DNA from 2 places in the Polaromonas sp. P3_B4 genome. Region 2 is predicted to be linked to the other one. Evidence: predicted binding sites of a transcription regulator. Region 2 holds the regulator's gene; the other holds the start of a gene.
What was found. The regulator LexA, encoded in region 2, represses DNA repair genes until DNA is damaged. The targets are predictions, from matches to a motif close to ACTGTATNNNNATACAGT.
Positions count from the first base shown of each region.

Region 1 (4,413 bases), 320 kb from region 2:
GTGCTTTTGTGGCGGCGCGCCAAAGTTTCCTGCAGTGGTATCCGCCTGAAATTGCCTCTTGCGGCCGCGACTTTTACGGAATGATTGAAACCTTTCCGCTCAAACGCGCCATTCCCATGATCTTCAAGGGCAGCGGCGACTGCACCAAGATCGACTGGACCTTTCTGGGCGGCTCGATTGCCAACTGGTCTTTCCTGTGTTTTGTGGCTATTGCGGTCGTGGGCTTGCTGCTGATCGCACGCCAGGCGCGCAAGCGCTGAATCGACCACATCGCCAGTTTGGCGGCGCATTGCCCCCGGCCAGCTCATGCTGCGAGCTTGAGGGCCGCAGCGACGCACCCATAGCCGAAGCATGTAATTTTTCACCTGAAAAAGGGGATGGCGCCAGCCGCGCGCCATGACTAGACTGAATATCCAGTCGCCGGTTTTACCGGAAGGTCAGCTCATCAACATTGCCGCGCTGCGGCACAAGGATGGTCCCCATGGCAGCAGGAAGGGTGTTATCGCGCTTTGGCTTCCCGGTCCTGGCGAGTGCCGGTGCCGCTGCCAGTGCCTATTTCCTGGGAAACCAGCCGGTGGTGCCGGTCAAGTTCTCCACGTGGAGAAACACGACGAATCCACAACAGCCGGAACACATGACCGTCAAATACGGACGGGGTTCGTGGGGTCATTACGAAGATTTCCGGATGGGCAGTGGCCCACCCCGTACAGATTTGCCAAAGTTTGGCGCCGTGAACCAGCTGACCGGCATAGACGAGTCCAAGCCTTACTCGAACCTGGCCTATGGCAGCCATACACCGACCGAGCACAGGGACCGCTTCCTGGCGCGTCCGGCCCCAGAAAGCGATCGCAAGAAGGGACGGGAATACCGCTATGACTCCAAGGAGGCGATGCGCGCAAAGGTGTCGGTGTTCGAGCTCTGGAAGCTCAAGCAGATGACGAGCGAACGTCAGCAGCACGGCGTGTTTCACCTGTTCGGTGAGGCACCCGACCCCTACACGACGCGGTGCATGACGCACATTGAAACGCTGGCGAGTGTTCGTGGCCAAAAGTTGTCTCCCCAAAACCCTTCAAAGGTGGCGCACGAGTTTCATGAGCTCAACCCCTCCACCACCGAGAAGCCCAAGCTGAAAACCTATTCGGTGGAGGGCGTTCAGCGCCCTGGCAATGTGCCGGTCGGCACCCCGGTCAAGAACCACCCCGGCACGCTGGACAAGGCGTATTGGGAGGCGGCCGACAAGGGCGCCCACAACGTGGGCCGGCCACTCCCGCCCAAACTCTAGACGCGCGAGAACAGCGGTACCGCCGGCAAGCGCGCTGCATCCTGATTTGCAGGGAGGTGCCGGTTTTCCCGGTGGCTCCGGGGTGAATAATTCTCGACTGGGGTACCCGGGTTTCATGCAGGTTGGCAGGGCATCGAATCGATCATATACTGTACATAAATACAGTATATCCAGCTTGATCCGGACCACCTTCCATGCCCACCCTTACCGCAATGCCCAGCGCTTTGCCGGACTTTGCCGACGCCCTGAATGCCCAGGTTTGGCGGGCCGGCGAACTGGGCAGCGCGAGTGTGCAGACGGTGGCCACAGGTTATGCGGCGCTCGACCTGGCCTTGCCAGGAGGAGGCTGGCCGCAGGGCGCGCTGGTTGAACTGCTGCTGCCGCAGGCGGGCCAGCAGGAATGGGGTTTGCTGGCGCCCGGCCTGGCCCGGGCCCTCAACCAGCCCGCCGCACCGGATGAGCCTGGCGCGCAACTGACGGCGCTGGTCGGTGCGCCTTATCTGCCGTTTGGCCCGGCGCTGGGCGCGCGCCAGATCGACATGCGGCGGCTCATCAGCATTCACGGCAAGCCCGGTGACGCGCCTTCGCTGCTCTGGGCCACGCGAGAGGCGCTGCAGTGCGCTGACGTGACCGCCGTGCTGGCCTGGCTGCCGGATGCGCGCAGTGCCCACCTGCGCCGCCTGCAGATTGCCGCGCATGCGCACCACAAGCTGCTGTTTGTGTTCCGGCCGCTGCGGGCCCAACACGAATCGTCACCCGCGCCGCTGCGCCTGCTGCTGGAAGGCGCTGTGCAGGAGGGCGGCAATCTGCTGGTCCACGTGCTCAAGCGCCGCGGCCCGCCACTGGCTGCGCCGGTGCTGCTCGACACCCGGCCCGCCCGGCTGTCAGCGCTGCTGGCAGCCAGTCGCGACAGGGCCCGGCAAAAGCGGGAAGAGCTTGCCCCCATCCTGCTGCCGTCGCTGGTGTCGCTGCCTGTTACTTCACCCCGGAGCCCCATCCATGCGTTGCTGGATCGCATTGCGCATCTCGATCACCACTGACGCGGTGCAGCAGTGGGGCGAGGACGCCGCTGCATTGCAGCGGGCGGTGGCCAGCCTGGCGCTGGGTTTTACGCCGCGCGTGGCGCTGGTCGACGAAGCGGTGCTGATGGACGTGACGGGCAGCCTGCGCCTGTTTGGCGGGCTGGCGCGGCTGATGCAGCTGCTGGCGCAGAAAATTGAGCTGTTTTTTGAATCAAATCAGGCTGTTGCCCTTATAGAACGTGCGCAAGGTGCTACATCTTTGATAGCGCTAGGGCGTCTTCGGATGCGGGAAGGCCAAGCTGGCGTGGTGAAGAAACGCGTGGCCGACCTGCCCATGCACACTCTGACGGCCGCACGCCCGCACCTCGGTGTGCTGGAGCGCATTGGCTGCCGCAGCTGGGACGACCTGCTGCGCCTGCCGCGTGACGGCGTGGCGCGGCGTTTTGGCGCCGAGCTGCTGGAGGCGCTGGACCGCGCCCGCGGCACCGTAGCCGACGACTATGAGTGGCAAGTGCTGCCCGAACACTTTGAGGAAAAACTGGAGCTCAATGCACTGGTCACCCATGGCCCCGCGCTGATGGCGGGCGTTGAGCGCCTGCTGGTTCACCTGCACGCCTGGCTGCTGGGGCGGCAGAGCGGGCTCTGCGCCCTGAAAATCATCTGGCACCTGGACAAACGCCGCGATGTGCCTCCGACCGGCGAGCTCGAGATTCGCACCGCCCAGCCCGCACAAGACCTGCGTCACATGGCACGCCTCATCTCAGAGCACCTGGCGCAGCAAAAGCTGCCGGCGCCGGTGCACAGCCTGACGCTGCAGTCGCTGGCCACCGAGCTGCTGGCCGATTCGGCAGCCGCCACCGGCAGCCTGTTGATGGAAGCGCGCCGGCAGGGCGACAGCGTGGTGGAGCTGGTCGAGCGGCTCAGCGCCCGCCTGGGTGATGCCAATGTGCAAGCCTGGCAACCTTGCTGCGACCACCGGCCCGAGCTGATGCAGCGCTGGGTGAGCGCCAGAAGCGCTATTAAATCAATAGCTGCTTGCGCAAAGCCATCGGGCGCCAGAGGCCTAAAAGGTTTAAGAAAAGCCACTTCCCACATTCCAGAAGCCCGGGCTGAAGCCTTGTACCCTGCCTGGCTGCTGCCCGAGCCGCTGAAGCTGCAAGCTGCAGGCAACAGCCCGGTGTACCAGGGCAAGCTGACGCGCCTGGCCGGGCCGCAGCGGCTGGAGGCTGCCGAATGGTTGCTGGCTGATCGCGACAACCGCAGCGCTGAGCCGGGCCTGTGTGAAAAACCGTGGGCGTTTCGCGACTACTACATCTACCGCAGCCAGCAGGGCGGCTTGCTGTGGGTTTACAGCGAAAGGCTGGGCTCTGCCGCCCAGGCCGGCCGGCAACGCACCTGGTATTTGCACGGCTTTTTTGCCTGAGGCCCGCATGCCTGCCTACGCGCTTCCCGATTACGCCGAACTGCACGCGCTGAGCAACTTCAGCTTCCAGCGTGGCGCCTCGCACGCGCAGGAACTGGCCGAACGCGCTTCCGAGCTGGGCTACAAGGCGCTGGCCATCACCGACGAATGTTCGGTGGCCGGGGTGGTCAGGGCGCATGAGGTGGCAAAAGAGATGGGCCTCAAGCTGCTGCCGGGCGCGGAATTTTTGGTGCAGGCGCCCGATGCCTTCAGGCTGGTGGTGCTGCCGCACAACGCGGCAGGCTGGGGCAACCTGTGCGAGTTCATCACCGAAGCGCGCAAGGCCGGTGACGTGGTGGAAAAAGGCAGCTACCGCGTCGCGCTGGGCGAAACGGATTTCTCCCGGCTGGGGGATTGCGAAATTTTGCTCGCGCCCCTGCATGAAGCAGGTGCGAGTGCTATCAATACAGAAGCGCTTTGCGCTCATTGCGCCTGGGCTGCAGGCCTTTTTGGTATCAATGCCTGGCTGGCGGTGGAGCTGCTGCAGGGCCTGGACGACGCGCTGCGCCTGCAGCAGCTGCAGGAGGTGGCGCAGCGCACCGGCATACGGCTGGTGGCGGCCGGCCATGTGCTGATGCACAAGCGCTCACGCAAGCCGCTGCACGATGTGATGACCGCCATCAAGCTGGGCAAACCGGTGCACGAAT
Region 1 is NZ_JBFUGQ010000001.1:1,232,828-1,237,240, forward strand. It holds gene AC1DVV_RS06050 (disulfide bond formation protein B) at 1-260, shown strand, start outside; gene AC1DVV_RS06055 (hypothetical protein) at 482-1,282, shown strand; gene imuA (translesion DNA synthesis-associated protein ImuA) at 1,477-2,322, shown strand; gene AC1DVV_RS06065 (Y-family DNA polymerase) at 2,282-3,727, shown strand; gene AC1DVV_RS06070 (error-prone DNA polymerase) at 3,735-4,413, shown strand, end outside.
Region 1: the regulator LexA is predicted to act here: its motif matches at 1,431-1,448, upstream of imuA (translesion DNA synthesis-associated protein ImuA).

Region 2 (4,413 bases):
GCCCGGTTCCAGATCGTGGCGCCTTTGCCGTCTCCTGCCGTGGCAGGTGCAACCGACCCGACGCAGCCTCCCGCTTCCCCCCGGCTTGGCCTTGATATTGATTTGAGTGCAGGTGAGGGCGGGGACCTGGTCCCGTTTCCATCGATCGACGCTGGTGCGCGGCCGCCGCAAGCCGCTGCCAACAATCTCATCGAGTTTGACCTCGACTTTCCGGATTCTTCGGGGCCGACGCAGAAAACTTGAGCGAAGTTTGAGCCTGGCTCGCCGGGAATCCCGGGTTTACGCGCACTTGATCAGGCTGGGCGTGTCACATCAGCGCCGTACTTGCAAGGCCCCCGGGTTGACGATATTGGTGGGCGTGCCCTTGATGAAGTTGACGACGTTGTCAAACGCCGCGCCAAAGTACAGCTCATAGCTGTCCTGTTCAACATAGCCAATATGCGGCGTGCAAATGCAGTTTTCCAGGCGGAGCAGCGCATGGCCTTGCAGGATGGGCTCCGACTCAAAAACATCGATGGCCGCCAGGCCGGGCCGCCCGCGATTGAGGGAGGCGATCAATGCTTCCGGCTCGATCAGCTCCGCCCTTGATGTATTCACCAGCAGGGACGTGGTTTTCATGCGCGACAGGTCTTCCAGCGTGACGATACCGCGTGTCTCTGCGTTGAGTCGCAGGTGAAGGCTCAGTACATCGCTTTGCTCAAAGAATTCGGCTTTGCTGGCCGCGACTTCAAAGCCATCGGCCTGTGCCCGCTCCAGTGATGCGTCGCGGCCCCAAATGACGACACGCATACCGAAGGCCCTGCCGTAGCCAGCCACAATTTGCCCGATCTTCCCGTAGCTCCATACCCCCAATGTCTTGCCCTTGAGGACGGAGCCAATGCCGAAGTTGGGTGGCATCGAAGCTGACTTGAGCCCTGCCTGCTGCCAGGCGCCATGCTTCAAGTGGGCTACATAGTGCGGAATGCGGCGCATGGCGGTCATCACCAGTGCCCAGGTCAGCTCCGCGGGTGCCGTAGGAGACCCAATGCCCTCGGCAACCGCGATGCCGCGTTCTGTGCAAGCCGCGACATCTATATGGCTTCCGACACGGCCTGTCTGGGCAATCAGCTTGAGTTTGGGCAGCTTTTCAATAACTTGCCGGTTGAGCTGGGTTCTCTCCCGGATCAGGACGATGACATCGGCATCCTTGAGGCGGACGGACAGCTGGCCGATGCCTTTAACGGTGTTGGTATAGACCTTGGCGGGGTAGGCCTCCAGCTTGGCTGCGCAGTTCAGTTTCCGCACCGCGTCCTGATAGTCGTCGAGGATCACAATATTCATGCCGATATTGTGCCTGCAAGATTTTTCTTCCTTGCCGCCGGGGTCACTTCCGACTGGGGATTTTGTATCTCAAGGAAACGCACCAGACGGCGCCGCAAAGCGCATAGGCCCGGGCTGAACTTCTGGTGGGAAGCTTGCCGTACCAGTTATCTCAAAGAGGTTTCTCGCTGGCTCATGCGCTCAAGTTCCGCGCAGACGTCGGCCATGCGGCCGGATATCACCATGCGGCCAGCGCACGCTGGGCCGACATTGGAGTCAAACTCACGGACAACTCGCAGCCGGCTGGGTCGGGACGCATTGACAGAGCGTTGGACGGCAAGAGTACCAGTGGCGCGGGCAGACGGGCCGCGCATTGCCGCGAAATCGCCGGAAGCAAAGGGTAGCGCAAGCTGGTGAGATCTGGGCTGCGCGCCGGCTGGCGCGGAAAAACGGCTTGCCCCAGCCATACCCTGCGCCGGCAAAAACAATGACACCAATGCCTGCACGGGTGCCAGCAGGACTGACGACATTGGTGTATGTGAAAAACTGATGATTCCCATGATGAACTCCTGTATGAGAGAGGTTTACACAGGCAGGATTGCAGACTGGCAAATTGCCAGGAAGGCCCCGGCACCAGGGTGTTGGCCATCACAACGGCCAAACGCCCGCCACCTGGTGCGTGGCCAGGTGAACTGCCTACATCAGCATCGTGTTGCGAATGAGGCCGACGGCCAGGCCTTCCAGTTCGAAAGGTTCGCCGGGCTCGACCACAATGGTTTTAAAGTCCGGGTTTTCGGGCAGAAGTTCGATCAGGTGCTTGTTGCGGCGAAAGCGCTTGACGGTCACTTCATCACCCAGCCGGGCCACGACAATTTGACCATTCTTGGCTTCCTTTGATTGCTTGACGGCCAGCAGGTCGCCATCCATGATGCCTGCGTCCCGCATGCTCATGCCGCGAACCTTGAGCAGGTAGTCGGGCTGGCGCTGAAACAGGCTGCTTTCAAAATAATAGGTTTGCTCGACATGTTCCTGCGCGAGAATCGGGCTGCCAGCAGCAACCCGCCCCACCAGAGGTAGGGCGAGTTGGGCCAGGCTTTGCAACGGCAGGGAAAACTGTTTGATTCTGGATTCGTTCAGGCTGCGAAGGGCGTCATTGCGCAAACGTATGCCGCGTGAAGTCCCGCTGACCAGCTCGATGACGCCTTTGCGGGCCAGTGCCTGCAAGTGCTCCTCGGCGGCGTTGGCAGAGCGAAAGCCAAGCTCAGCGGCGATTTCAGCACGGGTGGGCGGGGCGCCCGTGCGCGCGATGGCGCTCTGGATCAATTCCAGAATTTGCTGCTGGCGCGCAGTGAGCTTGGGAGCCTCAGAGGGAAAATGCGGAAAGTTATCGAGTGTGCTCATCACTGTTGCTCCTTGAATCACAACTTCAGCCCGCTTGCGTATTGCCTGTTGCCTGTTGCCTGTTGGCTTTGGGTACGCACGTTGCTGTAGCTGTTTTAATATCCAGTAACTGTATTTTCATCCAGTTTTTAAAAGATTGCAAGTTTACGTTTTATGTATCCTCAAAATATTGTGATTCTGGGCACTGGCGGCACGATTGCCGGGCAGGCTGCGAGTGCGTCGGACAACATCGGCTATACCGCCGCCCAGGTGGGCGTTGAGCAGCTGGTCGTGGCGGTCCCGTCCTTGGCAAGGTACGGCCCCTTGATGACCGAGCAGGTCGCGCAGGTCGACAGTAAGGACATGAGCTTCGAGGTATGGATGCAGCTGGCCAGTCGGGTCAATTACTTTCTGGCCCAGCCGGACGTGCAGGGCATTGTTATCACGCACGGAACGGACACGCTGGAAGAGACGGCATATTTCCTTCATGCGGTGTGCCGCCCCGATAAACCTGTGGTGCTGACCTGCGCCATGCGGCCCGCGACGGCGCTGGTGCCTGACGGCCCCCAGAACATGCTGGATGCCATGGCGGCGGCGCGTCATGCGGGGGCGAGGGGTGTGGTTGCGGTGTGCGCCGGAACCATCCACAGCGCGCTGGACGTGCAGAAAGTGCATACCTACAAGGTTGACGCCTTTGACTCTGGTGATGCGGGGCCGATTGGCTATGTGGAGGAAGGATTCCTCAGGTTAATGCGAAATTGGCCTGAAACCCATGTAGAACGAGCGCAAGCAGCTATTAAAATAATAGCGAACTCCGTGGTTCCGGTCCAGTGGCCGCACGTTGAGATCGTCATGAACCATGCCGGCGCCAGTGGTGCGGTCGTGGACGCGTTGCTGGCGCAGGGTGTTCAGGGGCTTGTAGTTGCCGCCACGGGTAATGGCACCTTGCACCATGCGCTGGAGGCGGCCTTGCTTCGCGCGCGGTCCGCGGGGGTGCGGGTCGTCCGGTCGACAAGGTGCCTCAATGGTCGTATCTTGCCCACACCCGGGGATCTGTTTTCTGATTCGCAGGGGCTGAGCCCCGTGAAGGCGAGAATAGCGATGATGCTCGAGCTGTTGGCGCAAAGCTGAACCCTGCCTTCCGATTTCAGTCTGCCGGGAACTGGAATGAAAAAAGCCGTCAGACTGACGGCTTTGGGGTGCAGATGGACTCGCTGGAGGCTCGATTCAGCCCGCCAGCGCTTTGAACGCGCGGGCGGTGATCTCGTCAACACCGCCCATGCCGCTGATGGCACGGTATTTTGGGGCCAGTTCAGGCTCTGACTTTGCCCAGCTGGAGTAGTACTCAACCAGCGGACGGGTCTGCGCGCTGTAAACCTCCAGGCGCTTGCGGACGGTTTCTTCCTTGTCGTCATCGCGCTGGATCAGCGGCTCGCCGGTCACATCGTCTTTGCCTTCGACCTTGGGCGGATTGAACTTGACGTGATAGGTGCGGCCTGAGGCGGGGTGCGAACGGCGTCCGCTCATGCGCTCGATGATGGCGTCGAATGGTACGTCGATTTCAAGAACGTAATCCAGCTTGACGCCGGCAGACTTCATGGCGTCGGCCTGCGGAATGGTGCGCGGAAAGCCGTCAAACAGAAAGCCCTTGGCGCAGTCGGGCTGGGCAATGCGCTCTTTGACTAAATTGATGATCAGGTCGTCGCTGACCAGTGCACCCGAGTCCATGATTTT
Region 2 is NZ_JBFUGQ010000001.1:1,548,609-1,553,021, reverse strand. It holds gene AC1DVV_RS07460 (type IV pilus assembly protein FimV) at 1-243, shown strand, start outside; gene AC1DVV_RS07455 (D-2-hydroxyacid dehydrogenase family protein) at 313-1,320, opposite strand; gene AC1DVV_RS07450 (hypothetical protein) at 1,467-1,859, opposite strand; gene lexA (transcriptional repressor LexA) at 1,996-2,700, opposite strand; gene AC1DVV_RS07440 (asparaginase) at 2,854-3,810, shown strand; gene adk (adenylate kinase) at 3,907-4,413, opposite strand, start outside.